2 regions of the Kineococcus haloalkalitolerans genome follow, and region 2 is predicted to be linked to the other one. Evidence: predicted binding sites of a transcription regulator. Region 2 holds the regulator's gene; the other holds the start of a gene.
The links. Region 2 encodes HspR, which represses chaperone genes until heat shock. Its sites were predicted from a motif close to ANTTGAGNCNGNCNGNCTCAANT; they were not measured.
Positions count from the first base shown of each region.

Region 1 (3,266 bases), on a different contig from region 2:
TCCTGCCGGTCGGCCAGCTGCGCGCGCAGCGCGTCCAGGCGCTCGCGGGAGGCGGCGTCGTCCTCCTTGGACAGCGCCAGCTCCTCCATCCGCAGCCGGTCCACGGCGCGGCGCAGCTCGTCGATCTCCACGGGCGAGGAGTCGATCTCCATGCGCAGCCGGGACGCGGCCTCGTCGACGAGGTCGATGGCCTTGTCGGGCAGCTGGCGGCCGGAGATGTACCGGTCGGACAGCGTGGCGGCGGCCACGAGGGCGGCGTCGGAGATGGCGACCTTGTGGTGCGCCTCGTACCGCTCGCGCAGGCCGCGCAGGATGCCGATGGTGTCGGGCACGCTCGGCTCGCCGACGAACACCTGCTGGAAGCGGCGCTCCAGCGCGGGGTCCTTCTCGATCCGCTCGCGGTACTCGTCGAGGGTGGTGGCGCCCACCAGGCGCAGCTGCCCGCGGGCGAGCATCGGCTTCAGCATGTTCCCGGCGTCCATGGAGCCCTCAGCGGCGCCGGCGCCGACGACGGTGTGCAGCTCGTCGATGAAGGTGACGACCTGCCCCTCGCTGCGCCGGATCTCCTCCAGGACGGCCTTCAGGCGCTCCTCGAACTCCCCGCGGTACTTCGCGCCGGCGACCATGCTCGCCAGGTCCAGGGCGATGAGGCGCTTGCCGCGCAGCGACTCCGGCACGTCGCCGGCGACGATGCGCTGGGCCAGCCCTTCCACGACGGCGGTCTTGCCGACGCCGGGCTCGCCGATGAGGACGGGGTTGTTCTTGGTGCGCCGGGACAGCACCTGCACGACGCGGCGGATCTCGGCGTCGCGGCCGATGACCGGGTCGAGCTTGCCCTCGCGCGCCTGCGCGGTCAGGTCGACGCCGTACTTCTCCAGCGCCTGGTAGGTGCCCTCGGGGTCGGGCGAGGTGACCTTCGCGCCGCCGCGGACGGTCGGCAGCGCGTCGAGCAGCGCGTCGCGGGTGGCGCCGACGGCGCGCAGGGCCTCCCCGGCCGCGGACCGGCCGGCGGCGGCACCGAGCAGCAGGTGCTCGGTGGAGACGTAGGCGTCGTCGAGGGCGCGCGCCTCGTCGCCGGCGGCCTGCATGAGCTGCAGGGCGGGGCGCGACAGCTGCGGCTGCGCGACGGCGCTGCCGGAGGCGCTGGGCAGCGAGGCGAGCGCGCCGTCGACGCGGCGGGCGAGCGTCGCCCGGTCGGCGCCGACGGCGGTGAGCAGGTGGCCGGCCACGCCGTTCTCCTGCCCCAGCAGGGCGGCGAGGACGTGCAGCGGCTCGACCTGCGGGTGGCCCGCCGTGGTGGCGCGGCCGACGGCGTCGGCCAGGGCCTCCTGCGCGCGGGTCGTGAGCTTGAGGTCCACGGGCTACCTCCTGGCGAGTGCGTGTGCGGGGTCGCTGAGCACAACACTGCCAGAGTTGAGCTTGTTCCGCTCAACTCACAGGGTCGAAGGTCCTCTCGCCGTGATCACGGACGGCTGAGCGCCCCACCGTCCACGATCACCGCGAGCGCGGCCCACCCCCGCCGTGATCTTGCTGGGACCCCCTGCGAGATCACGGCGGGGGTGGAGGCGGGAGCTGGGAGGGGTGGGGGCAGTCCGGAGGTGGACGTCGGGCGGCGGACGTCAGGGGGCGGTGGGGACCTCGCCGCACTTGGCGGGGTCGGCGTACCGCTCGGCGTCCAGGACCACGGCGTCCGACACCACGGCCGCACCGCCCGCGACGACGACGAAGCACGGCTCCAGGCGCACCAGCTCCGCGCGCGTCACCTCCGGCAGCCGGTCGCGCTCGGTCAGCAGCAGCGGCCCGGCCAGCATCGTGGAGGGGCCCAGGGACAGAGCGTCGGCGCTGGAGGTGCCCGAGGCGAGGTAGACGATCGCGGTCGTCTCGGCGTCCCAGAACGTGCCCGCCACGTCCGCGGCGGTCTCGTAGCGGTCCCGGCCGGACAGGCGGACGGCGCCGGCGCCCACGTCGGTCGCAGCGGTGGTGGCCTCCGAGCTCGCCCCGGCGGTCACGGTGCCGCCCGCCCGCAGGGCCTGCACGGCGGCCGAGGACCGGGCCGTCTCGGACTTGCCGGCGCCGGCGGCGACCGCGCTGCCGGCGGTGGCCAGTCCCGCGGTCACGGCGACGGCGGCGGACACGGCGAAGATCTTCTTGCGCTGCACGGTGACTCCCGTCTCGAGGAGCCCACCGCCGGAGCCGGCGGGCCGTCCACCGACTGTGCGCGCTGCGTGAGGTCGCTGCCCCGAGCACCCGTCCGCGGGAGGGCCGGGCGGGTGACGGCGTCACCCGGGCGCCACCGGGCGTCACCCGGACGCGCCAGCGCTGGCAGAGTGGGCGCCGTGTCCGCGCGGGAGCTGGTCGTCCTCGGCACCGCCAGCCAGGCCCCCACCCGAACGCGCAACCACAACGGCTACCTGCTGCGCTGGGACGGCACCTCCGTCCTCTTCGAGGCCGGCGAGGGCACCCAGCGCCAGATGGTCCTGGCCGGCGTCGCCTCCCCCCGGGTCGAGCGGATCTGCGTCAGCCACCGGCACGGCGACCACTGCCTCGGCGTGCCCGGCGTCCTGGCCCGCATGGCGCTGGACGCCCCCGGCCGCACCGTCACCGTCCACGGCCCCCGCGACGCCGAGGCCCACCTGCGGGCGCTGGCCTCCGTCGCCGACGCGGACGTCCACGCCCTCGTCGAAGCCGTCGACGCGACCCACGACGCCGACGTCCCCGTCGCCGGGGTCGCCGGCGCGCGCCTGAGCGCCCGCCTGCTCGACCACCGCGTCCCCGCCGTCGGCTACCGCCTCGCCGAACCCGACGGGCGCCGCTTCGTCCCCGGCGCGCTGGCCGCCGCCGGCATCGCCGGACCCGACGTCGGGCGCCTGCAGCGCGAGGGCGTCCTGCGCGGCGTCCGGCTCGCCGACGTCACCGAGCCGCGCCCCGGGCAGGTGTTCGCCATCGCCATGGACACCCGCGACCACCCCGCCCTCGACGCCGTCCTGCGCGGCGCCGACCTGGCCGTCGTCGAGGCCACCTTCCTGGACCGCGACCGCGACCTGGCCGAGCGCTACGCCCACCTGACCGCCCGCCAGGCCGCCACCGCCGCCGCGCGCGCCGGCGTGCGCCGCCTCGTCCTGACCCACTTCTCCCAGCGCTACACCGACCCCGGCGAGTTCGCCGCCGAGGCCCGGGCGGCCCTCGCCGACGTCGGCGCCGACGTCGAGGTGCACGTGGCCGCCGACCTCGACGTGGTGCCCGTGCCCGCGCGGCGCTGACCGGCG
Region 1 is NZ_JBJLSH010000019.1:30,122-33,387, forward strand. Features, by position in the region: gene clpB (ATP-dependent chaperone ClpB) at 1-1,358, opposite strand, end outside; gene ACRYMY_RS09470 (cell wall-binding repeat-containing protein) at 1,620-2,159, opposite strand; gene ACRYMY_RS09475 (MBL fold metallo-hydrolase) at 2,337-3,260, shown strand.
Region 1: a site for HspR is predicted at 1,412-1,434, ahead of clpB (ATP-dependent chaperone ClpB). Genes of this name have one in related genera too.

Region 2 (3,266 bases):
CCCGCCGCGGCGGGCGGCTCGGCCGAGCTGGCCGAGGCGCAGGCGCTCGCGAGCGACCGGCTGGAGCAGCTGCAGCGGCTGAACGCCGAGTACGCGAACTACCGCAAGCGCGTGGACCGGGACCGCGACGTCGCCAAGGACGCGGCGGTGGCGAACCTGGCCGAAGCGCTGCTGCCGGTGCTGGACGACGTGCACCTGGCGCGTCAGCACGGCGACCTCACCGGCCCGTTCGCGGCCATCGCCGACAAGCTCGAGGCGACCCTCGGGCGCTTCGGCCTGGCCCGCTACGGGGAGAACGGCGAGCCGTTCGACCCGATGGTCCACGAGGCCCTGATGCACAGCCACTCCGACGAGTACGAGGTGGCCACGTGCGTGCAGGTGCTCCAGCCCGGTTACCGGATCGGCGAGAAGGTCCTGCGGCCGGCCCGCGTCGCGGTGGCCGACCCGCAGTGACCCGGAGCACCGTTCCGGCGAGGACGGGGGAGGAGGGTTCCGCGTGAGCATGCAGGAGTGGGCGGAGAAGGACTTCTACGCCGTGCTGGGCGTCTCCCACGACGCCGACGCCGCCGAGATCAAGAAGGCGTACCGCAAGAAGGCGCGGACCCTGCACCCCGACGCCAACCCCGGTGACGCCAGCGCCGAGCAGCGCTTCAAGGAGGTCGGGGAGGCCTACGCGGTCCTGTCCGACCCCGAGCAGCGCCGCCAGTACGACGGCATCCGCGCGATGGTCGGCGGTGGCGCGCGGTTCTCCTCGCCGGGGGCGGGCGGTCCGGGCGGTGCGGGTTTCGAGGACCTGCTCGGCGGGCTGTTCGGGCAGGCCGGCGCGGGGGCCCGCGGCCCCGGCGGCGTCCGGTTCGGCACGCCCGGCGCCGGCGGTCCGGCCGGCGGTGCGGGTTTCGAGGACCTGCTCGGCGGGCTGTTCGGGCAGGCCGGCGGCCCCGGTTTCGGCGGGCCGGGTTTCGGCGGGCCCACGACGGCGTCGCGCGGGCAGGACCTCGACGCCTCGGCGCGGGTGTCCTTCCGCGACGCCCTCACCGGGGCGACCGTGTCGCTGCGCGTGCCCGACCCGCGCGGCGGGCCGGCGCGCACCGTCAACGCGCGCCTGCCCCGCGGGGTCCGCGACGGGCAGAAGGTCCGCCTGCGCGGCAAGGGCCTGCCCGGGCCCGGCGGGACGCCCGCGGGCGACCTGCTGGTCACCGTGCACGTCGAGCCGCACCCGGTGTTCCGCCGGGACGGCGACGACCTGCGCATGACGCTGCCGGTCTCCTTCGACGAGGCCGTCCTCGGCGCGACCGTGGACGTGCCCACCCTCGACGGGGCCGGCGTGCGGGTGAAGGTCCCGGCGGGCACCCCGTCGGGCCGGTCGCTGCGCCTGAAGGGGCGCGGCGTGCAGGGCGCGCGCAGCGACGACCCGGCGGGCGACCTGCTGGTCACCGTGGAGGTCGTCGTCCCGCAGCGCGTGGACGGTGCCGTGCGCGAGGCCGTCGAGGCGTTCGCGAAGGCGACCGCGGGCGAGGACCCGCGCGCCGGGCTGGCCGAGCGGGCGCGCCGCTGAACCCCGGCCGCGGTCCCGCCGGGTGGACCCGGCGGGACCGCGGCGCAGCACGTGACGAGGTGGGAGGGGGAGTCCGGTGTACGACGACGACGCGGCGGTGTTCGTCATCTCGGTGGCCGCGGAGCTCGCGGGCATGCACCCGCAGACGCTGCGGCAGTACGACCGCCTGGGCCTTGTCTCGCCGCGCCGCGCACCCGGGCGGGGACGGCGCTACTCCGCGCGCGACATCGCCCAGCTGCGCGAGGTGCAGCGGCTGTCGCAGGAGGACGGCGTCAACCTCGCCGGCATCAAGCGCATCCTCGACCTGGAGAACCAGGTGACCGCCCTGGGCCGGCGCGTGGAGGAGCTGGAGGCCGAGATCGACCTCGTGCGCCAGCAGGCCCGCCGCATCTTCGCCGCCGGCATGGCCGGCGACATCGTCGCCACCCCCGTGGGCAAGCGGCCCCCCTCGCCGGCGCGCTCCACCGCCCTGGTGGTCTGGCGCCCCGACCGCCGCGCCTGACACCCCCTCAGGGCAGGACGAGCTCGCGCAGCGGGTCGCCGCCGTCGACGAGGACGCGAGCGCCCGGGGCCAGCACCGTGCGCAGGTTCGCCAGGACCCGGCGTCCGGCCTCGGGGTGGCGGCCGTCGAGGGCGCCGACGCGCACGGCGAGCACGAGGTCGAACGGCGGCTCGCCCGGCTCGAGGGCGAAGGTCTCCGCCTCGCCCAGCCGCACCGACAGACGTCCGGCGGCGATCTCCGCCGCCCCGCCCGCGCGGGCCAGCGCCACCGCGGCCGGCGAGCGGTCGAGCGCGACGACGTGCCCGCCCTCCAGCCGCCGGGCGATCTCCCGGGCCGCGGCGCCCGGGCCGCAGCCGATCTCCAGCACCCGGGCGCCCGGGGCGAGCGGCAGCGCGTCCACGACCGCGGCCAGCCGCGGCGACAGCCTCCCCGGCACCCTCCGACGCTAGCCCCGCACCCCTCCCCGCGGTACCCCCGCGCAGGATCGCCTCCGCTGGTCTCCTCTCCGCCGTGATCGAGGATGGGCGAGCACTCGCACATCCACGATCACCGTGATCGTGCTGGGAGTCCCCGCACGATCACGGGGAAGGGGGAGAGGTGACGCGGACGTGACGCGGCGGGGTGGGGTTCAGGAGGGCGCGCGGGGTGTCGATGAGGAGGGGCGACCGGGTGGGCCGGTCGGGTGACGGCACCGGAGGAGGGCGCGTGGAGGGCATCAGCAGCGTGACGTCGCGCATCGCGGACATCCAGGCGCGCATCGCCTCGCTCAGCCCGGCACCGGTCGTCCGGGTCGCCGTCCCGACCACCGCGTCCTCCACGTCGGCGACCGCGGGCCTCACCGGCGCGAACGGGGTCACGGGCGGGACCTTCGCCGCCACCCTGGCCGGTGCCGTCGCCACCGGCGCGACCACCGGCGCGACGACCGGCACCCCCAGCACCACCCACCTGCGCCGCGCCGACGGCGTCCCCCTGGAGCTGGCCGCGCACGGCAACGGCAGGGTCCCGGCGAGCGCCCTGCAGACCATCGGCCGCGGCAAGCACGCGATGTGGTCGCCCGCCGCGCAGGCCTTCGGCCGCCTGGAGGCGGCCGCCGCCCGCGACGGCGTGACGTTCGGCGTCACCGACTCCTACCGCTCCTACGACCAGCAGGTCGACCTCGCCCGCCGCAAGGGCCTGTACTCCCAGGGCGGCCTGGCCGCCCGGCCGGGC
Region 2 is NZ_JBJLSH010000001.1:53,609-56,874, reverse strand. Features, by position in the region: gene grpE (nucleotide exchange factor GrpE) at 1-453, shown strand, start outside; gene ACRYMY_RS00260 (DnaJ C-terminal domain-containing protein) at 497-1,555, shown strand; gene ACRYMY_RS00255 (heat shock protein transcriptional repressor HspR) at 1,689-2,057, shown strand; gene ACRYMY_RS00250 (SAM-dependent methyltransferase) at 2,065-2,493, opposite strand; gene ACRYMY_RS00245 (M15 family metallopeptidase) at 2,763-3,266, shown strand, end outside.